Linked DNA regions of Acuticoccus sediminis. The protein of the gene in region 1 interacts with the protein of each later gene in a pairwise test. Links are inferred from orthologs where the notes say so. Each region holds a gene or a part of one and is shown in the gene's direction. Other genes may lie near its edges. The genes, in order: DLJ53_RS22865 and DLJ53_RS23395.

Region 1 (13,877 bases):
GGCGGCGCCTTCATCGACGGCGCGTTCGTGCCGGTCCAGGACGCCAAGATCTCCGTCCTCGACTTCGGCCTCACGCGATCGGACTGCACCTACGACGTGGTCGGCGTGTGGAAGGGCCGCTTCTTCCGCCTCGACAGGCACCTCGACCGGTTCGAGGCGAGCTGCGAGCGGCTGCGCCTCGCCCTGCCGCTGTCGCGAGAGGAACTGGAGGCGACGCTCCACCGCCTCGTCGCGCTGACCGGGCTCGAGGACGCCTACGTCTCCATGACCCTGACGCGCGGCCGCCCGAACCCCGCCGCGCCGCGCGACCCGCGCCAGTGCGTCCCGAACTTCTACGCCTACGCGATCCCCTACGTGTGGCTCGCCAACGAGGCGCAGCAGGCCAAGGGCCTCGCGCTCAAGATCGCGCGTGACGTCGCCCGCATCTCGCGCCGCTCGGTGGACCAGCGCACCAAGAACTACCACTGGCTCGACCTCGAGATGGCGCTCCTCCATGCGCTCGACGACGGCGCCGACTCGGTCCTCCTGATGGACATCGACGGCAACCTCACCGAGGGGCCGGGCTACAACGTCTTCGCCTACCGTGACGGCGTGTGGTCGACGCCCGACACCAACGTCCTGGAAGGCATCACGCGCGGCGCGGTCCTCGACCTCCTCGCCGAGATGAACGTCGGCTCGTCCGTGCGGCCGATGACCGAGGACGACCTCTTCGGCGCCGAGGAGGTGATCGTGACGACCACCGCCGGCGGCGTCATGCCCGTCACCGCGGTGGACGGGCGGCCGGTGGGCGACGGCACGCCCGGCCCGCAGGCGGCCCGGCTGAAGGCGCTCTACTGGGACAAGCACACCGATCCGGCCTGGTCCGTCCCGGTCGACCGCACGGCCTGACCGGCCCTCAGGGTCGTCCGCCGCGACGGCCCGCCCTCCCCGCCCCGCGGTTTGACCTTGCGCGGCCGGCGCGCCAACGTCCCGCCGCGACCGGGCCACGGCGCATGCGACGAGAGGGAGGAAGGACCACGATGACCCACCGCCGAACCCGCCGGCCGGCGCTCTCCTGATGCGCTCGTTCCTGTTCGTCCCGGGCGATTCGGAGAAGAAGCTCGCCAAGGCCTACGATTCGGGCGCCGACGTCGTCATCCTGGACCTTGAGGACTCGGTCTCGGCGGACCGCAAGCCCGCCGCGCGCGCCCTGGTGCGCGAGGCGGCGGCGGACGCGCCGGGCACCGTCGCCATCCGCGTCAACGCGCTCGACACCGGCCTCGTCGACGACGACCTCGCCGCGGTGATGGCCGCCCGCCCGGCGATGATCGTCCTGCCGAAGAGCGAGACCGGGGCGGACGTCGCGCATCTCTCCGCCAGGCTCTCCGTCCACGAGGCGGAGCAGGACGTCGCTGACGGCGCCACCAGGGTCCTCGCCATCGCCACCGAGACGGCGCGGGCGATGTTCGGCCTCGGCACCTACGATGCCGCCGGCCCCCGCCTCGCGGCGATGACCTGGGGCCTCGAGGACCTCTCCGCCGCGCTCGGCGTGTCGCGCACGCGCGACGAAAACGGGCGCGTCACCGACCCGTTCGCCTTCGCGCGCACGATGTGCCTCGCCGGGGCGAAGGCCGCCGGCGTCCTTCCCATCGACGCGGTCTATACGGATTTCCGCAACTCGGAGGGTCTCGCCCGCGAGTCGCGGGAGGCGGCGGCGGACGGCTTCCTGGGCAAGCTCGCGATCCATCCGGCGCAGGTCGCGGTCATCAACGAGGCGTTCACTCCGTCGGCCGAGGCGGTCGCCGCGGCCAGGCGCATCGTCGCCGCGTTCGAGGAGAACCCCGGCGCTGGCGTCGTCTCGCTGGACGGAAGGATGGTGGACCGGCCCCACCTCATCAACGCGCAGCAGCTGCTGGCGCGCGTCGGGGCCTGAGGGCGAGGCGTTCGGGCCGGGCCATGCCCGGCCTCCCTTCACCGGCGCCCCGGCGCGCCGGTCGCTGGACCGGGCCGCGTCGCGCGCGGCCCTCGCTTCCGTCCGGGACCGCGCGTCAGCCCGGGTAGGTGTCGGCGAATGCCGGCAGCTTCATCGCGCGGGCCGCGAGCGCGGTGAGCTTCGGGTAGCGCCCCTCCACCAGGAACGGGTTCGTCACCTCCGCCTGCTGGTAGGTGCAGACCGCCGCGACGTCGGATCCGTCCGGCTTGTCGCCACCGAAGAACCCGGCTTCCGGCGTGATCTCCTCCAGCGCGGCGAGGCCGCCCTCGATCTGGCCGATGACGCGCGTCTGCCAGTCCTTCCAGTGGAACTCCTCCGGCCGGCGGTTCTTCTCGTAGACCAGCGAGACGACCTTCTCGACGGTGGAGTGCGCCAGGGCGATGCGCTGCAGGCAGTCGCGGCGGGCGAGCCCCGTCGCCGGAACGAGGCGCATATCCGGCATGGAATCGTCGAGCCAGTCGCAGATCGGCATCGACTCGATGAGGCGCGTGCCGTCGGCCAGCACCAGGACAGGCACCCGGATGCCGGGGTGGTAGGACTTCATGATGTCGGCCTGCGACGGATCCGTCGCCGCGACGTCCAGCCGTTCCAGCTCGCGGCCCTGCAGGGCGCACCAGATCGCCACCCGCCGCGCATAGGGCGACAGGTTGCGGCCCACCAGCGTCATCGTCTCGCTCATCGTTATCCTCCCCGCGAGTGCGAAGGCGCACCCGATCGGTCGTTCTTATAATTTCGCCGACGCTTTATTTCACTGTTTGTAGGCGGATTCGAGCCCGGTGATGTCCAACATCACCCTGCCGGGCATCGCCCCCCATGGCGCGGCCGGCTCCCTCGCGATCCGGATCGTCCAGAATTTCGAGGAAGCGGGTCGGCACGATCTGCCAGATAAGGCCGTAGCGATCCCTCGGCCGGGCGCACTGGATCGGCGCGCCATCGTGCCCCCGACGCGCCGGCCGGGGGCGATGCCGCAGTAGAAGGCCGCCGCGTCAGCCGCCCCCGCCACGAACCGCAGGTTCGAAGCGATACGCTGGATGGGCGGCCTCGGCAGTCAGGGGGCCGGTGTCAGCCGACGATCTCGTTGCCACCGAACCAGAAGGCGATCTCCTCGGCCGCCGTCTCCGCGGCGTCGGAGCCGTGCACCGAGTTCTCGCCGATGGAGGTGGCGAACTCCTTGCGGATGGTGCCCGGCGCGGCGTCGGCCGGGTTGGTCGCGCCCATCACTTCGCGGTTCTTGGCGATGGCGTTCTCACCTTCCAGCACCTGCACGACCGTCGGGCCGGAGGACATGAACGTGGTGAGCTCCTCGTAGAACGGGCGCGCCTTGTGGACCTCGTAGAACTTCTCGGCCTGCTGCTTGGACATCCACACGCGCTTGGCGGCGACGACGCGCAGACCCGCCTCCTCGAGCTTGGCGGTGATCGCGCCCGTCAGATTGCGCTTGGTCGCGTCGGGCTTAATCATGGAAAAGGTACGTTCGATGGCCATTCTCATCCTCGAGGGTTGCCGCCGCGCGGCGTGTGTTCCGTGACGTCGCGGGCGATCGTCGCGCCGCTGTGTTGCGCTCGCTATAAACAGGCCCAGCCTACAACCGCAACAGGAGGTGATGGCGTGAACGCATTCCCGATGCTGGCCCGCTACAACCGCTGGGCCAACCGAACGGCCTACGCCGCCGCCGCGGACCTCTCCGACACCGACTACCGCGCCGACTGCGGCGCCGCGTTCGTCTCGATCCACGGCACGCTCAACCATCTCGTCGTCACCGACCGGATCTGGATGTACCGCTTCACCGGCCGGCCCTACCCGCAGGCCGCCCTCGACGCGACCGCGTGCGACGACTTCGCCGGGCTGAAGGCCGTGCGCGAGGCACTCGACGAGGAGATCGTCGCCTGGGTCGAGGGCCTGTCCGACGCGGAGCTCGCGGCCACCATCTCCTACGTGCGCGCGACGACGCCGGAGAAGATCACCCAGCCGCTGGCGCCGGGCCTCCTCCACCTCTTCAACCACCAGACCCACCATCGCGGCCAGGTCCACGCGATGCTTACCCGCCTCACAGGCCAGGCACCGCCGTTCGACCTCCTCTACTACCAGCGCGAGGCGGGCGAAGGCGTCTGAGCCACCCGGCCCCTCGGCCGGGCCGCGGACCTCACGGGACCCAGCCGGGCAGCGCGGCGGCCTGCCTGACCCAGGCCGCGAACCGCTCCTCGTCGAGGACGTCGGTCTCGCGGATGTCGATCCAGCGGGAATCCTTGCTGCGGTCCGTCCCGCCGGGCGGCAGCGGGTCGAGCGAGACGCCCCGGAAGAAGGTCACCTTCACGTAGGCGGTGAAGACCCGGAACGAGAGGAACCAGCCGTTTCCCTCGGCCCCGTAGAGCGGCGAGTTCCATTTCACCGCCTTGCGGACGTCCGGAACGGCCCGCACGATCAGCGCGTCGAGGCGGCGGCCGAGGTCGCTCTTCCAGCCGGGCATGGCCGCGATGTACCGCTGCACCGGCGCATCCCCGTCCGCCATCGCGATCTGCGGGTTGCCGCCTGCGAGGAGCACCACCCCGTCCGGCCCCGCCTGCAGCGGCGGGCGGGCCTTCGCGGTGCGTCGCGGCCCGGCGGCGGCCGTCGCCCGGCCCGCCGGCTTCTTCCCCTGCGCCATGCCGCTCCCCCGTCTCCGACCCGCGTTCGCGGACAGGTAGGGCATGAAGGCGCCCCGACCCAGCGGCGGCCGCAGGCCTTTTCCCTCCGGACGCCGCCGCCCGCCGTGCCTATAAAGAGGGAACCGCCAGCGAAGGATGGGACGGATGTCGCGCTCGACCCTGTGGACCATGGTGCTGCTCGTCGCCCTCTCGGGCGCGGAGACGGCGCCGGTCCGTGCCCAGGACCTCTACCAGGGCCCGATCGCCAGCGAGATGAGCCCGGAATTCTACGCCTGGTACCAGCACCAGGCGGCCGGATTCTTCCAGTCCTACATGGCGCCGGAGGGGCGGATCTTCGATCCGGAGAACGGTGGCATCAGCCACTCGGAGAGCCAGGCCTACGGAATGGCGATCGCCCTCGCGGCGAACGCGCCGGAGCTCTTCGACACGATCTGGGGCTGGACGAGGCGCACGCTGCGCAACGCCGACGGACTGCACGCCTGGCGCTACGTGCCCGGCCAGGGTGTCGTCGACCGCAACAACGCGACCGACGCCGACCTCATCATCGCCGCCACCCTGAGCGTCGCCGCCAGGCGCTGGAACCGGGGGGACTACCTCGGCGACGCCGCCAGGACCGCGGATTCGCTGGGCCGGTCCGTCCTCGTGAGGCACAAGGGGCACGTCGTGATGCTGCCCGGCAAGGTCGGCTTCATGCCGCCGTCGCAGCCGGACGGGCCGGTCATCAACCTCTCCTACTACCACTTCGACATCATGCAGATCGTCGCCGACCTCGCCCCCGGCTATCCCTGGAAGGAGGCGATCGCCGACGGGTGGGGCTTCTACCGGTACGTCATCGAGGCATGGACGCCGAGCGACTGGACCTCCGTCGCCGATCCGGAGCACCCGGTCCCGGCACGCAATTTCCCGGTCAAGGCGTCGTACGACGCGGTGCGCGGTCCGGTGAACATGCTCGCCGTCCCGTGGGCGTCGAACCGGGACTACGTCGACATCATCGACAACCGCCTCAAGATGAACGGCGGCATGCCGGGGATCTACGATCCGAAGCGCGGCGAGAGGGTCGGCGACCTCACCGGGAGCGGCTACCGGCTCATCGCCGCGGCGGTGGACTGCGTGGCGGACGGCAACCCCATTCCGGCCGACCTCCTCAACGTCACCCCCGAGACCTATTTCGGCTCGGCGCTGCACCTCATGGTGATCCACCAGCTCTACGTCAAACACCCCGAGTGCATCCGCTTCTGAGCCCGTCGCGGGCGCCGGCGAGACCCACGTCAAAGTGCGGGTCTGGTGTGGCCTTCGCGACCTTGCGTTGGGGCCGGCACAGGCGCGATAAGGCGCGCCATGCTGACGATCCGCAACCTCACCTACCGCATCGACGGACGCACTCTCCTTGAGGGGGCGGACGCGATCGTGCCGGCCGGCGCCAAGGTCGGTCTCGTCGGGCGTAACGGCTGCGGCAAGACCACGCTCTTCAACCTCATCTGCGGCGACCTCTCGCCCGAATCCGGCGACATCTCCCTCGCCGAGGGCCAGCGCATCGGCCGCGTGGCGCAGGAGGCGCCGGGCACCGAGGCCTCGCTGATCGAGACCGTGCTCGCCGCCGATACCGAGCGCACCGCCCTCCTCGCCGAGTCCGAGTCGGCCACCGACCCGCACCGCATCGGCGAGATCCACAACCGCCTCGCCGACATCGACGCCTATTCGGCCGAGTCGCGCGCGGCGTCGATCCTCGCCGGCCTCGGCTTCGACGACGCGGCGCAGCGGCGCTCCTGCTCGTCCTTCTCGGGCGGGTGGCGGATGCGCGTGGCCCTCGCGGCGATCCTCTTCCTGGAGCCGGACCTCCTGCTCCTCGACGAGCCGACCAACTACCTCGACCTCGAAGGCACCGTGTGGCTGGAGACCTATCTCCAGCGCTACCCGCACACCGTCATCGTGATCAGCCACGACCGCGACATGCTGGACAGCGTGGCCCGGCAGATCGTCCACGTCGACAACGGCAAGCTCGTCGCCTACCGCGGCAACTACTCCGAGTTCGAGCGCCAGCGCCGGGAGAAGGCCGAGCTGCAGGCCCGCCGGGCCGAGAAGCAGGCGGTGGAGCGGGCGCACCTGCAGTCCTTCGTCGACCGCTTCCGCTACAAGGCCTCCAAGGCCAAGCAGGCGCAGAGCCGCATCAAGAAGCTGGAGAAGATGGGCGCGATCGAGCCGGTGCTCGACGAGACGATGCCACCCATCAGGATCCCCAACCCGAAGCGCGCCCTGTCGCCGCCGATCATCGCGGCCGACCGCGTCGTCCTCGGCTACGACGGCAAGTCGGTGCTGCGGCGGGTGAACATCCGCGTCGACGACGACGACAGGATCGCGCTGCTTGGCGCCAACGGCAACGGCAAGTCGACGCTCGCCAAGTTGCTCGCCGGTCGCCTCGACCCGATGGAAGGCTCCGTCACCCGCGCCGACCGGATGCAGATCGCCTACTTCGCCCAGCACCAGCTCGACGAGCTGCGGCCGAAGGAGACGCCGGTCGCCCACGTCCAGGCCCGGCTGAAGTTCGAGGAGGACGAGAAGGACGTGCGGGCGCGCGTCGCCCAGATGGGCCTCCCCGGCGAGCGGATGGACACGCCCGCCAAGGACCTCTCGGGCGGCGAACGGGCCAAGCTCCTCCTCGGCCTCGCGACGATGGGGGGTGCCAACCTCCTCATCCTCGACGAGCCGACCAACCACCTCGACATCGACTCGCGAGCCGCCCTGGTCGAGGCGATCAACGGCTACGAGGGCGCCGTGATCCTCATCAGCCACGACCGCTACCTCGTGGAGGCGTGCGTCGACCGCCTGTGGCTCGTGGCGGACGGGACGGTGAGCCCGTTCGACGACGACATGGAGGCCTACCGCGCGCTGATCCTCGGCAACGCCCGCAAGGGCAAGGCGGGCGACGAGAAGCCGGCCGACAAGGTCAGCGCCGCCGACCGCCGCCGCGAAGCCGCCGAGGCGCGGGCCCAGCTCGCCCCGCTGCGCAAGCAGGTGCAGGCGGCGGAGAAGGAGATCGCCAGGGCGGAGGCGGAGATCGCCCGGCTCGACGCCAGGCTCGAGGACCCGGCGCTCTACACCAGGGACCCCGCCAAGGCGGCGCAGATCTCCAAGGATCGCGCCCAGTGGGTCCGCGCCCGCGAGGCCGCCGAGGAGGCGTGGCTCGAGGCGTCCGAGGCCTACGAGGCGGCGGAGGCCGGCACCGCCCTCGCCGGCTGACCACTCGCCGGCTGACCGCGCGACGGCCTTGCGGTGCAGCGGGCCCGTGCCGAGCCCGCGTGCGGCCTACGAGGTGCGGCCACCGCAGGCGGTCGCCCCGCCCGGGACCAGCCGCACGACCCTGAAGCCTTCGCTCTGCAGCGCATTCAGGAATCCCGGCAGCATCGACGCGGTGCGCGGGTGGATGTCGTGGAACAGGATGATGCCGCGCCCGCGCTGGCGAAGCTCCGCCAGGGTGCGGTTCATCACCGTCGTACCGTCGGTGCGCAGGTAGTCCTTGGAGTCGATGTCGACGTCGATCACCACCGTGCCGCGCTGGGCCATGGCGCTGCGCAGCCCCGGCGTGTCGGCGAGGTAGGGGAAGCGGAAGAACGGCGAGAGGCCATGGCCGGTGCCGCTCAGCGCCGCCGCGATCGCCCGCTCCCCGCGCCCGATTTCGGCGAGCGCGTCGGCCCGGCTCATCCGCTTCAGGTTGGCGTGGTCGTAGGAGTGCGAGCCGATGGTGTGCCCGCGCGAGGCCACCTTGCGCACGAGCTGGGGATGGGCCTCGGCCATCTGCCCGACCATCATGAACGTCGCCTTCACGCCGGCCGCGTCGAGGGTGTCGAGGATGTGCGGCGTCGTGCCGGGGCGCGGCCCGTCGTCGAAGGTCAGCACCACTTCGCCGCGCGCCAGCTTGATGTCGCTGACGCGGCTCACCGGCAGCGTGCGGCCGGCGAGCATGCCGGGCTGCTGCGGGACCGGGCCGCACTGCGGCGCGCCGGCGGTCGACGGCGGAGCCGAGTAGACCGGCGGCGCGGAATAGACCGGAGCCGGGGCCGTCGGTGCGGCGATGGTGAGGGTTGTCGGGTTGTTGTAGGCGAAACCGGTCGTCTTCGACGATTGGCACCCGGCGAGAAGTACCGCGACGAGGGCGAGGAACGCAGCAGGAAGCGGCGATCTCATGCGTTGGCCTTTAGAAACTATGCTTTCTCAAATGTTACGAGGACTGGTTAATGTCGCGTTGCCGCGGGAGGTCCACCCATCCCAGAGGCGCCGCCGCGTCCGTCCGCGCCGGCCGCACCAAGTCCGTCCCGCGGAGTGTCGCACACACGCCGCCGCGCCGGTAGAGCGCGCCGGCAACGCGCGCTCTTTCGTCCCCGGCCGGGAGCGCCGGTCCTCCCGGAAACGACCGTCGGGCCGCCGCAGTCCGCGGCGGTCCGGGCCTGCACGGTCTAGAGCGCGGCCAACACCCGCGCCCAGGAGCGGATGCCCTTGTGGAACGAGGACAGGTTGAACTTCTCGTTCGGCGAGTGGACGTTGTCGTCCTCGAGCGCGAAGCCGATCATCAGCGTGTCCATCCCGAGGCCGTACTTGAAGTCGTGCACGATCGGGATGGAGCCGCCCATGCCGACCATGGCGGTCTGCTTGCCCCACTCCGCGTTCAGCGCCTCCTCGCCGATCTTCAGGATCGGCCAGTCGGACGGCACGCGGAAGGCCGGGCCGTTGCCGTGCTTCTTGAACTCGACCGTGCAGTCCGCCGGCACCCGCTCGCGCACGAAGGCGCGGAAGGCCTCGCGGAGCTTGTCGGGATCCTGGTCGCCGACGAGGCGGAAGGAGACCTTCGCGTGCGCCTCGGCGGGGATCACGGTCTTGAAGCCCGTGCCGGTGTAGCCGCCCCACATGCCGTTCACTTCCAGCGTCGGACGCGCCCAGACCTGCTCGAGGACGGTCCGCCCCTCCTCGCCCGCCGGCGTCTCGAGGCCGATCGGTCCGAGGAACTTCTCGGCCGTCATGTCGAGGCCGGCCCAGTTCTCCATCGTCTCGGCAGGCGTCTCGGTCACGCCCTCGTAGAAACCGGGCACGGTGACGCGGCCGGTCTCGTCGTGGAGGGCGGCGAGGATGCTCGCCAGCACGTGGTTCGGGTTGCGGGCCGGACCGCCGAACTGGCCGGAATGCAGGTCGCGGCTGGCGCACTTCACGGTAATCTCGTCGCCGACGAGGCCGCGCAGGCTGAGCGCGATCGCCGGCGTCTCGGCGTCCCACATCCCGGTGTCGCACACGAAGGCCGCGTCGCAGCGGATCTCCTCGCCGGACTTCGCCAGGAAGCCGGGAAGGCTCGGCGAGCCGGACTCCTCCTCGCCCTCGATGAGCACCGACACCGGCACCGGCAGGCGTCCCTCGACGGCGAGGATTGCGCGCATGGCCTCGATGAAGGTCATGAGCTGCCCCTTATCGTCGCAGGCCCCGCGCGCGACGATGATCTTCGAGCCGTCCTCACGGGTGACGATGCGCGGCGCGAAGGGGTCCTCGTCCCACAGCTCCAGCGGGTCGACCGGCTGCACGTCGTAGTGGCCGTAGAAAAGAATGTGCGGCTTGTCGCCCGTGGTCGGCTCCGCCGGCTTGGCGAGGACCATGGGCTTGCCGTCCGTGTCACGCACCTCCGCCAGGAAACCGAGCGCCGCCAGGTCCTCCTTGAGCCAGTGGGCGGCTTCGCGGCATTGCTCGTCGTAGGCGGGATCGGTCGAGATCGACGGGATCCTGAGCAGGGCGAACAGGCGCTCCAGGCTCTCGTCGATGTTGTCGTCGATGCGCTTCAGGATCGCGTCGATGTTCATGAGGGTCCTTCAGGTTGCCTTCCGGGGTCGTCTGACAATAATGCACCCGGGGGGAAAGCAATATGAGTAGCACAGCGCAAGAGTCGTTGCTGGGGGCCTGGCGGCCGCTGGCCGAAAAGGCGTTGAAAGGCCAAAGCCTTGACACGCTCGATACCGAGACCGCGAGCGGCATCCGACTGGGCCCGCTCTTCGCGGCCGCGGACCCCTCCTATCTCGGCCGTCCGACGCTCGGCCCATGGCAGGTCGTCGCCCGCGCCGACGCGGCCGACGCCGCCGAGCAGGCCAGGACCGACCTCGAGAACGGCGTCGCCGCCCTCGCCCTCGTCTTCGCCGGAGCGCCGTCCGCCTTCGGCCGCGGCCTCGCCATCGGCAGTCTCGGCGAGCTCGACGCCGCGCTCGGCGGGGTGATGCTAGACATCGTCCCGCTCCGCCTCGAGGCCGGCCACGGCGCGCTCGCCGCCGCCGCCATGGTCGCGGCGCTCGCGGACAAGCGCGGCACCCGGCCCGCCGCGCTCCACGCCGGCATCGACCCCGTCGGCACCTTCGCCTTCACCGGCATCGCGCCGACGTGGTCCGACCCGTCCGCGCTCGCCGACGCCGTCGCCGGCGTAAAGGCGATCGGCGCGCCCGGCACCGCCCTCCTCGCCGACGGACGCATCGCCGCCGAGGCCGGCGCCGCCCCCGCCACCGAGCTCGCCTTCGCGCTGCACAGCCTCGCCGCGATGCTGCGCCTCGCCGACGCAGGCGGCCTCGCGGCCGCCGATGCGCTCGCCGCGACGTCGATGGCGCTGTCGGCGAACGAGAACCAGTTCGCGACCATCGCCAAGTTCCGCGCCGCGCGGCGTCTGCACCGCCTCGTGGCCGACGCGTGCGGCTCCGACGCCCCGCTCGTGCTGCACGGCGAGACGGCGCGGCGGATGCTCGCCTACTCCGACCCGCAGACGAACCTCCTGCGCCTCACCATCGCGACCTTCGCCGCCGGTGTCGGCGGGGCGGACAGCGTCTCGGTGCTCCCCTTCGACGCCGAGGCGAGCCCTTTCGCCCGCCGCATGGCCCGCAACATCCAGTCGCTCCTCATCGAGGAGTCCCACGTCGGCCGCCTGTCTGACGCGGGTGCCGGGTCGGGCGCGGTCGAGGCCTACACCGACGCCCTCGCCGAGGCCGCGTGGACGCGCTTCCAGCTCTTCGAGAGCGAGGGCGACGCGGTGGCGAGCGGCAAGGTCGCCGAGATGGTCGCCTCCGACCGCGCGTCCGCGGAAAAGAAGCTCGCGGCGAAGGACCGTGTCATGATCGGCGTCACGATCCATCCGCCGACGACCGCGACCCCGGTGCCGCCGGAGCCGGCCGCCTCGCCGCTCCCCACCGGCACCTTCGCCGCCGGCGACTTCGCGAGCCTCAAGGCGGCGAGCGCCGACGGCTCGAGCCTCGCCGATCTCGCGATCGCGCCGCCTGCCGACGCGGCCACCTGTCCCCCGCTGACGCCCTCGCGCGTCGCGGCGTCCTTCGGAGGCTGACCCATGGTCCCTGACTTCCGCACCCTCGCCTACAGGAAAGCCGCCGCCCGGGCGCCCGCCGCGGGCGAGCCCTGGATGACGGCCGAAGGAATCGCCATCGCCCCGATGACCGGCGCCGACGCGGTCGAGGGCCTCCCCCTCGACAGCGTCCCCGGCAAGGCGCCCTACATCCGCGGGCCGTACCCGACGATGTATGTCCAGAAGCCCTGGACGATCCGCCAGTACGCCGGCTTCTCGACCGCCGAGGAGTCCAACGCCTTCTACCGCCGCAACCTCGCCGCGGGTCAGAAGGGCCTCTCGGTGGCGTTCGACCTCGCCACCCACCGCGGCTACGATTCGGACCACCCGCGCGTCACCGGCGACGTCGGCATGGCGGGCGTCGCGATCGACTCGATCCTCGACATGCGGACCCTCTTCGACGGGATCCCGCTGGACCAGATGTCCGTGTCGATGACGATGAACGGGGCCGTTCTGCCGGTCCTGGCCCTCTACATCGTCGCGGCGGAGGAGCAGGGCGTCCCGCAGAAGGCCCTCTCCGGAACCATTCAGAACGACATTCTGAAGGAGTTCATGGTCCGCAACACGTTCATCTACCCGCCTCGCCCGTCGATGCGGATCGTGTCGGACATCTTCGCCTACACCGCCGAGCACATGCCGCGGTACAACTCGATCTCGATCTCCGGCTACCACATGCAGGAGGCCGGAGCGACGGCGGACCTCGAGCTCGCCTACACCATCGCCGACGGCCTCGAGTACATCCGCACCGGCGTCGCGGCGGGCCTCGACGTCGACAGCTTCGCGCCGCGCCTCTCGTTCTTCTGGGCGATCGGCATGCACTTCTTCATGGAAGTCGCGAAGATGCGCGCCGCCCGCTACCTCTGGGCCTCGCTGGTGCAGAAGGAGTTCGGGCCGAAGGACCCGCGCTCCACGTCCCTGCGCACGCACTGCCAGACCTCCGGCTGGTCGCTGACGGCGCAGGACGTCTACAACAACGTCGCCCGCACCATGATCGAGGCGATGGCCGCGACCCAGGGCGGCACCCAGTCGCTCCACACCAACGCGCTCGACGAGGCTCTTGCCCTGCCGACGGACTTCTCCGCCCGCATCGCCCGCAACACGCAGCTCGTCATCGCCGAGGAGAGCGGCACGACGCGCTTCATCGACCCCTGGGGCGGCGCGCCCGCGGTGGAGCGGCTGACGCACGACCTCGTCGCCCGCGCCATGACCCACATCGCGGAGGTCGAGAGCCTCGGCGGCATGGCCAAGGCGATCGAGGCCGGCACGCCCAAGCTGCGCATCGAGGAGGCGGCCGCGCGCGCCCAGGCGAAGATCGATTCCGGCGAGCAGACCGTCGTTGGCGTCAACAAGTACAAGCCCGACGTCGACCCCGGCGTCGACGTCCTCAAGGTGGACAATGCCGACGTGCGCCGCCGCCAGCTCGCCAAGCTGGAGAAGCTGCGCTCCGAGCGGGACGAAGTCGCCACCAAGGCCGCACTCGCCGCGCTGGAGAACGGCGCGAAGGGCGGCGGCAACCTCCTCGCGCTCTGCATCGACGCGGCCCGCGCGCACGCCACCGTCGGCGAGATGAGCGACGCCATGGAGCGCGCCTTCGGCCGCCACACCGCCGAGATCAAGGCGATCACCGGCGTCTACAAACGGGAGGCCGGGAAGATGGGCAAGCGCATCGACGACGTCCGCCGCATGGCCGACGCCTTCGCGGAGGCCGACGGCCGTCGCCCGCGCATCCTCGTCGCCAAGATGGGCCAGGACGGGCACGACCGCGGCCAGAAGGTCATCGCCTCCGCGTTCGCCGACCTCGGCTTCGACGTCGACATCGGCCCCCTCTTCGCCACCCCCGAGGAATGCGCCCGCCAGGCCGTCGACAACGACGTCCACATCGTCGGCGTCTCGT
Region 2 (14,523 bases), 110 kb from region 1 along the record:
CCAAAGGCCGGGCTGGAGCCAGTGTTCACCCACTCGCCGCGGCTTACGGCGCTCCTTTTCTCCATGACCGTGCGCGAGAACGCGACGCTGCTCGACCGGATCCGCGCCATCGGCCGGTTCAGCGCCTACGAGCGGGTGTGCTATCTCATCCTCGAGATCGCCTTCCGGCTCGACGCGACGGACGAGAACTCGGCGAGCCGCGACTTCCGCGTGCCGCTGACGCAGAGCGACATTGCCGACTTGCTCGGCCTCACCAACGTCTACGTCTCCAAGACGATGTCGCGGATCGAGAACGACGGGCTGATCAGCCGTGACGGCAACCGCATCAGGATCCTCAAGCTCCGGACGATGGCGGAGCTCTGCAACTTCAACGGCGACCCGCACATCGATTCGAGCTGGTTTCCGGTCAAGTGATGCGCTGAGGCGCGCATCCGCGGCCGCGCGGGTGGCGCCGTGAGGGTCGTCTTCGCCAGCCACGGCTCGCTCGGCGACCTTGTGCCGTTCCTGGAGATCGGCAAGGCGCTCGCGGCCCGCGGCCACACCGCGACGGTGGCGACCCATCCGGCGCATCGCGCCAGCGTCGCCGCCGCCGGGCTCGGCTTCGCGCCGATGCGCCCGGACCGGCCGGACGATCCCGCCTTCCACGCCCGCTTCATGCACCCGCGCCGCGGCCCCGCCTTCGCCTACACCAGGTATCTCGGCCCGGCGGTCGCGGCGAGCGACGCCGACCTTTCCGCCGCGGTGGCGGGCGCCGACGTCCTCGTCAGCGTGACGCTCGCACTCGCCGCGCCGATCGTCGCCGCGCGCACGGGGGTGCCGTGGCTCTCCGCGGCGTTCCAGCCGGCGATGCTCTACAGCGCGCTCGACCCGCCCCGCCTCGCGATGCTCCCCCTCGTGCGCGGCTGGCCGCAGTACAACGCGCGCGTGCTCGCCTACGCCGAGAAGGGCGTCGAGGCCTGGGCCGCGCCGCTTCGCGCCTACCGCGCCGCCGCCGGCCTCGGCGACTACCCCGCCCACCCCGCCTTCCGTGGCCAGCATTCGCCCGATGGCGTGCTGGCGCTCTACTCCCCCCTCTTCGGCCCGGTGCCGGCGGACGCGCCGCGCGGCACCGTCCAGACCGGACAGGTGCTGCAGACCGGCAGCCCGCCGCTCGATCCGCGGATCGCCGACTTCCTGGCGGACGGCGAGCCGCCCGTGGTCTTCACCCTCGGCTCCGCCTCCGCCCACGTCGCCCGCCGCTTCTTCGAGGACAGCGCCCGCGCCGCGCGCCGCCTCGGCGTGCGTGCCCTCCTCCTCGCCGGGGGCGCGGGCGCAGGTCGCGATCTGCCGTCCGATCCGGCGCTCATGGTCGCGGGAAGCGCGCCCTACCAGGCCGTCTTCCCGCATGCGGCAGCGGTGGTGCACCAGGGCGGAATCGGCACGATCGCGCTCGCGATGGCGGCCGGCGTGCCGATGGTCGCCGTTCCCTTCTCCCACGACCAGCCCGACAATGCGGCCCGCGCGGCCCGGGCGGGCGTGGCGCGGGTCGTGCCTCGCTGGCGCTACCGTCTCTCCGCTGCGCCGATCCTCCGACAGGTCCTGGACGACGGCGGGATGCGGGCGACCAGCGCCCGTCTCGCCCCGCTGATCGCAGCCGAGAACGGCGCGGAGCGGGCGGCGGACGCGATTATCGCCGCCGCGCGCTGATCAGCCGGCGGAGCGCTCCGGCAGGGCGCGGAGCGCGCCGGCGACCGGCACCGGCGGCTTGCCGAGGAGCACCCGCAGCCGGTCGGACCGGCGCATGCGGCCGGCGTAGAAGCGCTCGATGAGGGGCTGCGGCAGGCGGTGAAAGCGCTCGAGGACGAGGTGCCGGTCCTCCGGCCGGCCGGCGAGGAAGAGCATCCGGTTCAGGAGCCGCTCGTACGCCGTCCGTGCGACATGCCGGCGCACCAGGTCGCCGACCCGCTCCGAGACGCGCGCGGTGGTGACCGGTCCCGGCATCGCCCCCAGCATCAGCGCCGTCTCCACGGCGACGGGGAGCGAATAGCTCGTCACCGGATGGAAGAGGCCCGCCCGCAGTCCGATCGGGACCGCCCCGCCATCCGGCGCCGCGTCCACCCACAGGGCGCGCGCGTCGCCCCCCAGGACGAGCGGCAGCGAACCGGCCTCCTCGCGGATCACCTCCGTGACACGCCAACCCCGCCCTGCGGCGTAGCCGGCGATGCGCGCCGCGACCGTCGCGCGGTCGAGCGCCGGTTGGTCGGTATAATAGGTGTCCTCGACGAGGAGCGTGTCGGCGGTGAACGGGAGCAGGTAGACGAAGCGGTAACCGTCCAGCTGCTCCACCGTCGCGTCCATGATCGTCGGGCGCGTCAGGCCGTGCGGCGCCGCGAGCCGGACCTCCTGACCGAGGAAGACCTGGTGGCGCAGTGCAAGTCCCGCGAGCCGCGTCGGCCCGCGCGCGTCGATCACCGCCTCGCCCTCGACGCGCGTGCCGTCGCCGAGCGTCGCCCCGCCGGCATCGAGCCCCGTCACGGAGGTGCCCAGCCGGACCCGCTCGCCGAGGCGCTGCCGGGCGGCGCGGTCGAGGCTCTGCGCGGTGATCGAGCGGTAGGGCGTCGACAGCGTGCGCGAGAGACCGCGGAAGCGCACGTCGTAGCCCGGCCAGCTATGGGCGACGAGCGGATCGACGAGGCGGGTCCCGGGCGCGTCGAGGTCCGTCGCGTAGAAGCTCCAGGTGTGGGCACCGCCGAGACGCTCGCCCGCCTCCAGCAGCGTCACGGAGACGTCCGGCCGGTCGGCGAAGGCGAGCGCGGTCAGTACACCCGAGAGGCCGCCGCCCGCGATGATCAGTCGTTGCGCCATGCCCTCGCCTCGCCGCGTCCATCCGTGTATGTCATACCGCCATGAACGGGAACGTCCTGTCGCCCGCACGCGCCCGGCAGCGCGACACGATCGTCGGCCTGACGCTGGCGCTTGCCATCATCGGCGCCTGGCTCGCGGTCCATGTGTCCGCGATCTTCATCGTCGACTGGCAGGTGACGCCGGGATGGCTCGCCCTCCCCTTCGTCGCGGTGCAGACGTGGCTCTCGGTCGGGCTGTTCATCGTCGCCCACGACTGCATGCACGGCTCGCTCGCACCGGGCCGGCCCGCGGTCAACCGTGCCTTCGGCCGCGTCGCGCTGTTCCTCTACGCGGCGTTCTCGTACGACCGGCTCCTGCCGAAGCACCACATGCACCACCGCCGCCCCGGATCGCCGCAGGACCCGGACTTCCACGCCGACGCGCCGGACGCGTTCGCCCCGTGGTTCCTGCGCTTCTTCCTCGAATACTACGGCTGGCGCGAACTCGGCGCGATGGCGGCGGCGATGGCGCTCTACATCCTCGCCACGGGGGTCTCGGTGCCGGCGCTCCTCCTGTTCTACGCCGTGCCCGCGGTGCTGTCGGCGGTGCAGCTCTTCTATTTCGGCACCTTCCGGCCCCACCGGATCGACGCGGCGCCCTTCGCCGACAGGCACAACACGCGCACGGACGGTTTCCCGCCGCTGCTGTCGCTCCTGACCTGCTTCCACTTCGGCTACCACCACGAGCATCACCTCGCGCCGACGACGCCCTGGTGGCGCCTTCCCGCCGCGCACCGTGCGATGACCGCCGGCGCCGTCCCGCCGGCCGGCCCCGCCGCCGCGAGGGGGCGGGCATGATCCTCAACACCCTCATCGTGATCGCCACCGTCGTCGCGATGGAGGGGGTCGCCTACGCCACCCACCGCTTCGTCATGCACGGCCCGCTCGGCTGGGGCTGGCACCGCTCGCACCACGAGGAGGCCGACGGTGTCCTCGAGAAGAACGACCTCTACGCCGTCGTCTTCACCGTCCTGTCGGGTGCGCTGATCACCTTCGGGATCGCCGGGGTGTGGCCGCTGCGGCAGATCGGCGTCGGCCTGATGGTGTACGGCATCCTCTACTTCATCGTGCACGACGGGCTGGTACATCAGCGCTGGCCGTTCCGCTGGGTGCCGCGGCGGGGCTACCTGAAGCGCCTGGTGCAGGCCCACAAGATGCACCACGCGGTTGACGGACGGGACGGTTGTGTGTCCTTCGGCTTTCTCTACGCGCCGCCGGTCACGGACCTGAAGCGGCGGCTCGCCCGGACGGGCGCGCTTCGCAGCAGGGGGGCCGCGCCGGGCGGCACCCGCAACGGGACCTCGCCAGTGACCTAAGTCCGCCCTATTGTTGAGACAATCGGTCCCGCCCGGCCCGGACGGCACGGCCTGTCCGAGGCGGCGGGGGCGAACATCGGCGGGTCCGCCGGCCGGCCGCGGGCTCCGCGGCGGCGCCAGCCCGGGCCCGCCGCCCACCCCAATCGCATCACCCATCACGCAATCTAGAGGGGCTCGCGGGGATATATACGCACCTTTGGGATGCGAAGCGTGCTTTTCGCAGCCTTCCGACGCCGATTGGCGCGGCAAACGGTTGCGGTCCGCCCCCCTCTGGTCTAGCCAACACTCGCGTTTCACGCCCTGCCGGAAGCCGGAGACAACTGACCTTATGTCCATCCTCGTCGACAAGAATACCAAAGTCATCGTGCAGGGCCTGACCGGCAAGACCGGCTCGTTCCACACCGAGCAGGCACTCGCCTACCACGGCACGCAGATGGTGGCCGGCGTTCATCCCAAGAAGGGTGGCGAGACCTGGACGAGCGAAAGCGGCAAGTCCCTGCCGATCTATACCACCGTGGGCGACGCCCGCGAGGCCACCGGCGCCGACGCGTCGGTGATCTACGTGCCGCCCGCGGGCGCCGGCGCCGCCATCCTCGAGGCGATCGAGGCGGAGGTGCCGCTCATCATCTGCATCACGGAAGGCATTCCGGTGATGGACATGGTGAAGGTGAAGGCCGCGCTCGACCGTTCGTCCTCGCGCCTCATCGGGCCGAACTGCCCGGGCGTCCTGACCCCGAACGAGTGCAAGATCGGCATCATGCCGGGCTCGATCTTCCGCGACGGCTCCGTCGGCATCGTGTCCCGCTCGGGCACCCTCACCTACGAGGCGGTGTTCCAGACCTCGGCCGAGGGCCTGGGCCAGACGACCGCCGTCGGCATCGGCGGTGACCCGGTGAAGGGCACCGAGTTCATCGACATGCTGGAGATGTTCCTCGCCGACGACGAGACCGAGTCCATCATCATGATCGGCGAGATCGGCGGTTCCGCCGAGGAAGAAGCCGCCCAGTTCATCGCCGACGAAGCGAAGAAGGGCCGCAAGAAGCCGATGGCGGGCTTCATCGCCGGCCGCACGGCGCCTCCGGGCCGCACCATGGGCCACGCCGGCGCGGTCATCTCCGGCGGCAAGGGCGGCGCGGAAGACAAGATCGCCGCGATGGAAGCGGCCGGCATCCGGGTCTCCCCGTCCCCGGCCCAGCTCGGCAAGACCCTCGTCAAGGTCCTCAAGGGCTGACGACGCCGCCGGCCCGGGCCTTCGTTCCCGGCCGGCGAACCAGCGACGCTCCGGTCCGGGAGGCATCGGCCTCCCGCCCGGAGCGGTCACCGGACGGCGCGCCCGCCTGACGGCCTCAGGGGCCGACCACCTGCGGCGCGATCTTGCTCAGCGCCTCCTCGGCGTTGGCCTTCGCGCGGGCCCCGTCGCCCGCGACCGAGCGGATGGTGAGCGTGTCGCCATCGCGCATCAGGTACGCGGTGCTGCCCTGCAGCCCCATTTTGGCGATCGGATAGGTCGTCTGCCAGCCGACCGCGTCACCGACCTCGACCGCCTGCATCCTGCACTCGGGCTCCCGCGACTGGCATATCGCCTCCAGCTCCTCGATCGGGGTATCGCCGTTGCGGTACCGCCCCTCCGTGCCGTCGGTGTTTGTGCCGATGATGACGTCGACCGCCGTCATCGCGTCGCAGCCGTTGCACACCAGCATCAGCCGCTCCGGCGCGGCGCGGAAGACGAAGGCGCCGCCGTCGTAGCCGGCGGTGTCGACGGAGAGACTGCTGAGGTCGCGCGTGGCGAAGCCGTCGGCCGCGGCCGGCACGGACAGGAGGACGAGCGCGGCCGCGCCCCAAAGGCGAAATGACATGGAAACCTCCGGAATGTTTTCCGGTCGGACCCAACCCCAACTCCGTGTCGAAACAACGACAACCGGCCCATCGGTCCACCGCCTGCGCCCGAACGGCACGCTCTGACCCCCGTCACGCACCGTCCGCGCGCGATGTCCCGCAGGGAAAGCGCGTGCGCCGGAGTGCATCCGTGTGTAAAATGGATGGAAACAAAAATATAAGCGACGTGGGGAGTCTCGGTGACCGATACCTTTAATCTGGATCGATTCTTAACGGCACAGGAGCGGGATTACGCGGCGGCGCTCTCGGAGCTCGGAACGGGCTTCAAGGCCTCGCACTGGATCTGGTATATTTTCCCGCAGCACGTCGACCTCGGCCGCTCGGCGACCGCGCGCCTCTACGGCATCGCGTCGCTGCAGGAGGCCGCCGCCTACTTCCACCATCCGGTCCTGGGCGCCCGGCTGATCGAGGCGACGGAGGCCGCGCTCGCCTCCGGCGTCACCGACCCCACCGCGCTCTTCGGCAGTCCCGACGACCTCAAGGTCCGCTCGTGCCTGACGCTGTTTCTGGAGGTCGAGCCGGGCGAGGAGACACTCGCTCGTGCGCTAACGACGTTCTACGGCGGCCGGCGGGACGAAAAGACGCTGGACCTCCTCTACCCGGACCGGGTCGCCGAGGGCGACGGGGACGATGACGGGCCGTCTGCCCAGTTGACCGAAAAAGCACGGCATTCTGACCAGAAAGCCGGCAATCCGAGCCATGAGGCGAACGGTTCGGAGGCAACGCTGAAATCGTGACTTGACTGTGGCTGCCCGGCGGCGCCTAGACGGTTCAGATTTTGCCCCAAAGACCCTATGCTATAGGGGCATCAAACTCACGGACCCCTGCCATGGCTCGCCAAGACGCGAACGCCGCGTTTCTCAATTCCTCATTCCTATACGGCGGCAACGCCGAGTACCTTGAGCAGCTGTACGCTCGGTACCAGGTCGACCCGACCTCGGTCGATGCGGGCTGGCAGGCCTTCTTCGCCGAGATGCAGGACGACCGGCACGCCGTCGAAGTCCAGGCGAAGGGTCCGAAGTGGGCCCGCCAGGACTGGCCTGTGCCGATGAACGGCGAGCTGGTCTCCGCGCTCGACGGCAACTGGGGTGAGATCGAGACCCGCGTCACCGAGAAGGTGGCCCAGAAGGCGCAGCAGCAGGGCCAGGTCGTCGGCGAGTCGGACATCCGCCGCGCCGCCCGCGACTCGGTCCGCGCGATCATGATGATCCGCGCCTACCGCATGCGCGGCCACTACCACGCCAACCTCGACCCGCTGGGCATCACCGGCATGCGCGACGAGGAGCTGCGCCCGCAGGCCTACGGCTTCACCGAGGCGGACATGGACCGCCCGATCTTCCTCGACAACGTGCTCGGCCTCGAGTTCGCGACCGTGCGCCAGATGATCGACATCCTGGAGCGCACCTACTGTCAGACGATGGGCGTGGAATTCATGCACATCTCCGACGGTTACGAGAAGGGCTGGCTCCAGGAGCGCATCGAGGGGCCGGACAAGGGCATCGCCTTCACGCTCGAGGGCCGCAAGGCGATCCTCAACAAGCTCGTCGAGGCGGAAGGCTTCGAGAAGTTCCTCGGCATCAAGTACACCGGCACCAAGCGCTTCGGTCTCGACGGCGGCGAAGCCGTCATCCCGGCGCTGGAGCAGATCATCAAGCGCGGCGGCAACCTCGGCGTCCGCGACATCGCCGTCGGCATGGCCCACCGCGGCCGCCTCAACGTGCTCGCCCAGGTCCTCGGCAAGCCGCTCCGCGCCATCTTCCACGAGTTCAAGGGCGGCTCGTTCAAGCCCGACGAGGTCGAGGGTTCGGGCGACGTGAAGTACCACCTCGGTGCCTCGTCCGACCGTGAGTTCGACGGCAACTCCGTCCACCTGTCGCTGACCGCCAACCCCTCCCACCTCGAGATCGTGGACCCCGTCGTGCTCGGCAAAGTGCGCGCCAAGCAGGACCAGCTCAACGACACCGAGCGCATGAAGGTCCTCGGCCTGCTGCTGCACGGCGACGCGGCCTTCGCCGGCCAGGGCGTCGTCGCGGAGTGCTTCGGCCTGTCGGGCCTGAAGGGCCACCGCACCGGCGGCTCGATCCACGTCATCATCAACAACCAGATCGGCTTCACGACGAACCCGCACTTCTCGCGCTCGTCGCCCTACCCGTCCGACGTCGCCAAGATGATCGAGGCGCCGATCTTCCACGTGAACGGCGACGACCCCGAGGCGGTGGTCTACGCGGCGAAGGTGGCGACCGAGTTCCGGCAGAAGTTCCACAAGCCGGTCGTCATCGACATGTTCTGCTACCGCCGGTTCGGCCACAACGAGAGCGACGAGCCCTCGTTCACCCAGCCGGTCATGTACAAGAAGATCCGCCAGCACCCGTCCACGCTGGAGATCTACGGCAAGCGCCTGGTCGACGAGGGCGTCGTCTCGAACGACGAGGTCGAGCAGATGAAGGCCGACTGGCGCAAGCACCTCGACGAGGAGTTCGAGGCCGGCCAGTCGTTCCTGCCGAACAAGGCCGACTGGCTCGACGGCCGCTGGAAGGCCATCAAGCCGGGCGATGACGCGGACGACCCGCGCCGCGGCCACACCGGCGTCGACATGGACGAGCTGAAGTCCATCGGCGAGGCGCTCTCGACCGTACCGGAGGGCTTCCACATCCACCGCACCGTCGGCCGGTTCATGGAGAACCGCCGCAAGATGATCGAGACCGGCCAGGGCGTCGACTGGGCGACCGCCGAGGCGCTCGCCTTCGGCACGCTGCTGAAGGACGGCTACCCGGTCCGCCTCTCCGGCCAGGACTGCGAGCGCGGCACGTTCTCGCAGCGCCACTCGGTGCTCTACGATCAGGAGAACGAGGAGCGCTACATCCCGCTCAACAACCTGGGCGGCGAGCAGAAGCGCTACGAGGTCATCAACTCGATGCTCTCCGAGGAGGCCGTCCTCGGCTTCGAGTACGGCTACTCCCTCGCCGAGCCGAACGCGCTGGTCGCCTGGGAAGCCCAGTTCGGCGACTTCGCCAACGGCGCGCAGGTGGTGTTCGACCAGTTCATCTCGTCGGGCGAGCGCAAGTGGCTGCGCATGACGGGCCTCGTCTGCCTGCTGCCGCATGGCTACGAGGGCCAGGGTCCGGAGCACTCCTCCGCCCGCCTGGAGCGCTTCCTCCAGCTCTGCGCGGAGGACAACATGCAGGTCGCCAACTGCTCGACGCCGGCGAACTACTTCCACATCCTGCGCCGCCAGCTGAAGCGCGACCTGCGCAAGCCGCTGATCCTGATGACGCCGAAGTCGCTGCTGCGCCACAAGCGCTGCGTGTCGACGCTCGACGAGCTGGGTCCGGATTCCACCTTCCACCGCGTCCTTCTGGACGATGCGCAGCTCGGCCGCACCGGCGACTTCAAGCTCGCCGCCGACGACAAGATCCGCCGCGTCGTGCTGTGCACCGGCAAGGTCTACTACGACCTTCTCGAGGCGCGCGAGGAGCGGGGCGTCGACGACGTCTACCTGCTGCGGGTGGAGCAGCTCTATCCGTTCCCGGCCAAGTCGGTGATCAGCGAGCTGAAGCGCTTCCCGAACGCGGAGCTGGTGTGGTGCCAGGAGGAGCCGGCCAACATGGGCTCCTGGTCCTTCGTGCAGCCGTACCTCGACTGGTGCCTCGGCCAGACCAAGATGACCAACGATCGGCCGCGCTACGCCGGGCGTCCGGCGGCCGCGTCGCCGGCGACAGGTCTCGCCAAGCGTCACCAGCAGCAGCTCGAGGCCTTCCTCGAGCAGGTCTACGGGTAACCACCGGGTATTCCAGCCCGGGACCGATCACTTGGCGTTGCGCTTGCTTCGCGATCCCGATCGGTCCACATAGCCACGGGCTCGGTGCGGATTTTGCGGCCCCGCACCGGCCTCACGAACCGCCGCCGCGACAATTGCGACAAGAGCGCCATGACCGATATTCGCGTCCCGACCCTGGGTGAATCCGTCACCGAAGCCACGATAGCCAAGTGGTTCAAGGCGGAGGGCGACACTGTCGCTGCGGACGAGCCGCTGCTGGAACTGGAAACCGACAAGGTGTCGGTCGAGGTTCCCGCCCCGGCCGCCGGTACCCTGTCCGAAATCACCGCCAAGGACGGCGAGACGGTCGAGGTCGGCGCCCTCCTCGGTCAGATCAGCGAGTCCGGTGCCGCGGCGAAGCCGAAGGCCGAAGCCGCCCCGGCCGAGAAGCCGGCCCCGTCCGGCAACGGTGCCGCCCCCTCCGCCGCGACGACCGAAGTCCGCGTCCCCACCCTCGGTGAGAGCGTCACCGAGGCGACGGTCGCCCGCATCATCAAGAACGCCGGCGAAAGCATCGGCGCCGACGAGCCGATCGTCGAGCTCGAGACCGACAAGGTCAGCGTCGAGGTCCCGGCCCCGGTCGGCGGCACGATCGCGAGCCTCGCCGTCAAGGAAGGCGACACCGTCGAGGTCGGCGGCCTGATCGCCACGATCGGCGGCTCCGGCGCTGCGGCCGCGCCCGCCGCCGCTCCCGCCCCGGCCAAGGCCGCCGAGGCCCCGAAAGCGAGCGCGCCCGCCGCCTCCGGCGACATGCCGCCCGCCCCGTCCGCCAAGAAGGCGATGGCCGAATCCGGCCTCTCCGCCGACCAGGTCGAGGGCACCGGCAAGCGCGGCCAGATCCTGAAGGGCGACGTCCTGAAGGCGCTCGAGAGCGGCGTGACCGCCCCGTCCGCGTCCGCCGCCCCGGCGCAGCAGAGCCGCGCGCCCAGCACCGGCGACGACGCCGAGCGCGAGGAACGCGTCCCCATGACGCGCCTGCGCCGCACCATCGCCAAGCGCCTCAAGGACGCCCAGAACACCGCCGCGATGCTGACGACGTTCAACGACGTCGACATGTCCGCCGTGATGGAGCTGCGCAAGCAGTACAAGGATGTCTTCGAGAAGAAGCACAAGGTGAAGCTCGGCTTCATGGCGTTCTTCGCGAAGGCCTGCGTCCACGCACTGAAGGAAGTTCCCGCGGTCAACGCCGAGATCGACGGCAACGACCTCGTCTACAAGAACTACTACCACATGGGCGTCGCCGTTGGCACCGATAAGGGCCTCGTCGTCCCGGTGGTGAAGAACTGCGACCAGCTCGGCTTCGCCGACATCGAGAAGACCATCGCCGACTTCGGCAAGCGCGCCCGCGACGGCCAGCTCAAGCTGGACGAGATGCAGGGCGGCACCTTCACGATCACCAACGGCGGCATCTACGGCTCGCTGATGTCGACTCCGATCCTCAACGCGCCGCAGTCCGGCATCCTCGGCATGCACCGCATCGAGCAGCGTCCCGTCGCCGTCGGCAACGAGATCAAGCTGCGGCCGATGATGTACCTCGCCCTCTCCTACGACCACCGCATCGTCGACGGCAAAGAGGCCGTCACCTTCCTGGTGCGCGTCAAGGAGGCCATCGAGGACCCGCAGCGCCTGCTGCTCGACCTCTAGGGGTCGCCGCGGCGCAGCAAGCGCCCATCATGCCGGCTGCCGTCCCGTCCGGGTTTCGGCAGCCGGCAGCCTGTGCCAGGATCCGGCCGGCCATCCGCAACGAATGGGCGCCTATCCCGATGACTGCCACCGACACGGCGCTCGCCGACACGGCTTCTGGCGTGGGGAGCCGGTACGCCGGGGAAACCCTCACTGACTTCGCGCACGTCCCGCCCCTGTCGGCGCGCGTGAGACGGGCGAAGGCCGCGTAGCGATGGCCACCGAACTCGTCTGCGTCGGGCTGGCCGGCATTCTCGTCGTCTTCTACATCCTGGCGCCGGCCGTCGCCCGCGCCCTCTCCTCGCCCGCGTGGGCCGCCGGCAACCGCGACGGGACCGCGCCGCAGACCGGGCTGCGCAGCCAACGCGCCGAGCGCGCCGCGCGGAACATCCTGGAGACCTTCCCGGTGTTCGCCGCCGTCACCCTGGCCGTCGTCCTCGGCGGCGCGACGTCGACGCTGTCGGCCATCGGCGCCGTCCTCTACGTGGTCGCGCGGGTCGCCTACTGGCCCGCCTATGTCTACGGCCTCGGCCCGCTGCGCTCGATGATCTACGGCCTGTCGATGCTCGGGATCGTGCTGGAGCTCATAGCCCTGCTCCTCGGGGCGCTCTGACCTGCAATTACAGTCGAGAGACTTGACCCGCCGCCCGGAAGCGCACAGGTGGAGCGCGGCAATTTTCGAAGGAGCGGACGATGGCAGCCTATGACGTAACGGTGATCGGCTCGGGTCCGGGCGGATACGTGGCAGCCATTCGCTGCGCCCAGCTCGGGCTGAAGACGGCAGTGGTCGAGAAGTGGCCGACCTTCGGCGGGACCTGCCTCAACGTGGGCTGCATCCCCTCCAAGGCCCTGCTTCACGCCTCCGAGCTCTACGAGGAAGCCGGCCACGGCTTCGCCGACATGGGCATCGCCGTGGAGCCCAAGCTCGACGTCGCCAAGATGCTGGCCTTCAAGGACGAGGGCGTCGCCGGCAACGTCAAGGGCGTCGACTTCCTGTTCAAGAAGAACAAGATCGACACCTTCCGTGGCACCGGCTCGATCGCCGGTCAGGGCAAGGTGAAGGTCACCGCCGAGGACGGCTCGGTCCAGGAGATCGAGACCCGGAACACCATCATCGCGTCCGGCTCGGACGTCGCCCGCCTCCCGGGCGTCGAGATCGACGAGAAGCGCGTCGTCTCCTCCACCGGCGCGCTGACGCTCGACCAGGTGCCGGGCAAGATGGTCGTCATCGGCGGCGGCGTGATCGGGCTGGAGCTCGGCTCGGTGTGGCGCCGCCTCGGCGCAGAGGTCACCGTGGTGGAGTTCCTCGACAAGATCCTCCCGCCGGAGGACAACGAGGTCTCCAAGCAGTTCCAGCGGATCCTCGGCAAGCAGGGCTTCAAGTTCAAGCTGTCCAGCAAGGTGACCGGCGTCGACACCTCCGGCAAGACGCTGAAGGTCTCGGTCGAGCCGGCCAAGGGCGGCGACACGGAGACGATCGAGGCGGACGTCGTCCTCGTCGCCATCGGCCGCGTGCCGTACACCAAGGGCCTCGGCCTCGAGGAGGCCGGCATCGCGATGGACGAGCGCGGCCGCATCAAGACCGACGACCACTACCGCACCAACGTGCCGGGCGTGTGGGCGATCGGCGACGTGATCACCGGTCCGATGCTGGCCCACAAGGCCGAGGACGAGGGCGTCGCCTGCGCCGAGCTGATCGCCGGCCAGAAGCCGCACGTGAACTACGAGGCGATCCCCTCCGTCGTCTACACCTACCCCGAGGTTGCCTCCGTCGGCCGCACCGAGGAGCAGCTGAAGAAGGACGGCGTCGCCTACAACGTCGGCAAGTTCCCCTTCACCGCCAACGGGCGCGCCAAGGTGAACCGCACGACGGACGGCTTCGTGAAGATCCTCGCCGACAAGACGACGGACCGGGTGCTCGGCGTCCACATCGTCGGCCCGGATGCCGGCACGATGATCGGCGAAGTCACGCTCGGCATGGAGTTCGGCGCCGCGGCCGAGGACATCGCGCGCACCTGCCACGCGCACCCGACGCTTTCCGAGGCGATCAAGGAAGCCGCCCTCGCCGTCGCCAACCGCGCGATCCACATGTGATCGCCCGGGGCCCCGCCGCTCGCGGCCGGGGCCGACGAGGGCCTCCACGGAGGCGCCGCACGCAATGCACGGCCCGGCGGTCCCGCGACCCCGGGCCGTTTTCTGTCGAGCCGTTTTCTGTCGGGTCAGTTCCGCAGGCCGCGCCCACGGTCGGGCGGGAGAGCAGTCGGACAGGCCGTGAAGCTCCTCCGGCAGCCGCCGGGGGCCGCGCGGCGCGGGTCTCTGCCCATGCCTGCATCACGCTCGATTGCGCCCCGCCTTGATGGCGAGGCGTGTCTGGGCGGCCAGAAGCCGCGTCAGGCCCCTTCGACGGGTGGTGCGCCAGTGGCCAGTACACCATGCGCGAAGAGCCCTCACGCCTCTCCGAGGCCTCCACAGGGTCGTCCCGAGCCGTCAGGACCGGCTGAACTCAACTCCCCCGGTGGCCCGGAGGATTGCCTCTCACGCTTGCCATGTCGCCCTGCCGGGCGGATCGCCCGGGCCGGGTGCGATGTGCGGAGCGTCATGAGGGGGTCAGGTCAGCAGTCGGTCCGACTTGCGATGGGTGAGAAGCGGGCGTTCCGGCAGCGGGGACGCGGACGGCGCCCCCCGTGCCGGACCAGTCCGGGACAACACACGACGTCTCCCCGAGAGGCGTGTCGCCACGCCGCCCAGCAAAACACCAAGCGCGAGTGCGGCGAGGAGCGCGGCATAGACCGGCACCTCGACCGAACGTCCCGGGTCCCGCAGCGGATCGAGATACAGCACCACCGTGTGCCGGTTCGCCACCGCCACCCCCACCAGCACGGCGGAGATGATCAGCGTGGCGACGCCCGCCGCACGGCGCACCGATCGC

Evidence for each region.
Region 2: the proteins of DLJ53_RS22865 (region 1) and DLJ53_RS23395 interact in binary tests that used the Escherichia coli proteins (3 or more experiments, as listed by UniProt). The link is inferred for Acuticoccus sediminis from one-to-one orthologs.

Annotation. Positions count from the first base shown.
Region 1 is NZ_QHHQ01000005.1:258,900-272,776, forward strand. The notes cover bases 5,515-8,404. They hold DLJ53_RS22865 (ABC-F family ATP-binding cassette domain-containing protein), read left to right. Parts: upstream 5,515-5,955; coding sequence 5,956-7,854; downstream 7,855-8,404. Other genes in these bases: DLJ53_RS22860 (family 8 glycosyl hydrolase), read left to right, coding at 5,515-5,856; DLJ53_RS22870 (polysaccharide deacetylase family protein), read right to left, coding at 7,921-8,404. In the rest of the region: DLJ53_RS22825 (aminotransferase class IV), read left to right, coding at 1-888; DLJ53_RS22830 (HpcH/HpaI aldolase/citrate lyase family protein), read left to right, coding at 1,058-1,912; DLJ53_RS22835 (glutathione S-transferase family protein), read right to left, coding at 2,028-2,651; DLJ53_RS22840 (hypothetical protein), read left to right, coding at 2,752-2,946; ndk (nucleoside-diphosphate kinase), read right to left, coding at 3,035-3,457; DLJ53_RS22850 (DinB family protein), read left to right, coding at 3,581-4,084; DLJ53_RS22855 (DUF1801 domain-containing protein), read right to left, coding at 4,116-4,616; more of DLJ53_RS22860, read left to right, coding at 4,762-5,514; more of DLJ53_RS22870, read right to left, coding at 8,405-8,799; DLJ53_RS22875 (dipeptidase), read right to left, coding at 9,069-10,451; DLJ53_RS22880 (methylmalonyl-CoA mutase family protein), read left to right, coding at 10,514-11,965; scpA (methylmalonyl-CoA mutase), read left to right, coding at 11,969-13,877. UniProt on the Escherichia coli protein: Genetic data indicate it may be involved in ribosome assembly or function.
Region 2 is NZ_QHHQ01000005.1:371,888-386,410, forward strand. Bases 6,537-10,072 are described here. They hold DLJ53_RS23395 (2-oxoglutarate dehydrogenase E1 component), read left to right. Parts: upstream 6,537-6,923; coding sequence 6,924-9,872; downstream 9,873-10,072. Other genes in these bases: DLJ53_RS23390 (DUF1810 domain-containing protein), read left to right, coding at 6,537-6,831; odhB (2-oxoglutarate dehydrogenase complex dihydrolipoyllysine-residue succinyltransferase), read left to right, coding at 10,023-10,072. Also shown: DLJ53_RS23355 (Crp/Fnr family transcriptional regulator), read left to right, coding at 1-414; DLJ53_RS23360 (glycosyltransferase), read left to right, coding at 454-1,686; lycopene beta-cyclase CrtY, read right to left, coding at 1,687-2,844; DLJ53_RS23370 (fatty acid desaturase), read left to right, coding at 2,886-3,680; DLJ53_RS23375 (sterol desaturase family protein), read left to right, coding at 3,677-4,198; sucD (succinate--CoA ligase subunit alpha), read left to right, coding at 4,527-5,429; DLJ53_RS23385 (hypothetical protein), read right to left, coding at 5,545-6,054; more of DLJ53_RS23390, read left to right, coding at 6,274-6,536; more of odhB, read left to right, coding at 10,073-11,555; DLJ53_RS23405 (MAPEG family protein), read left to right, coding at 11,809-12,207; lpdA (dihydrolipoyl dehydrogenase), read left to right, coding at 12,288-13,688; DLJ53_RS23415 (DUF1049 domain-containing protein), read right to left, coding at 14,202-14,516; DLJ53_RS23420 (integration host factor subunit beta), read right to left, coding at 14,523-14,523. UniProt on the Escherichia coli protein: E1 component of the 2-oxoglutarate dehydrogenase (OGDH) complex which catalyzes the decarboxylation of 2-oxoglutarate, the first step in the conversion of 2-oxoglutarate to succinyl-CoA and CO(2).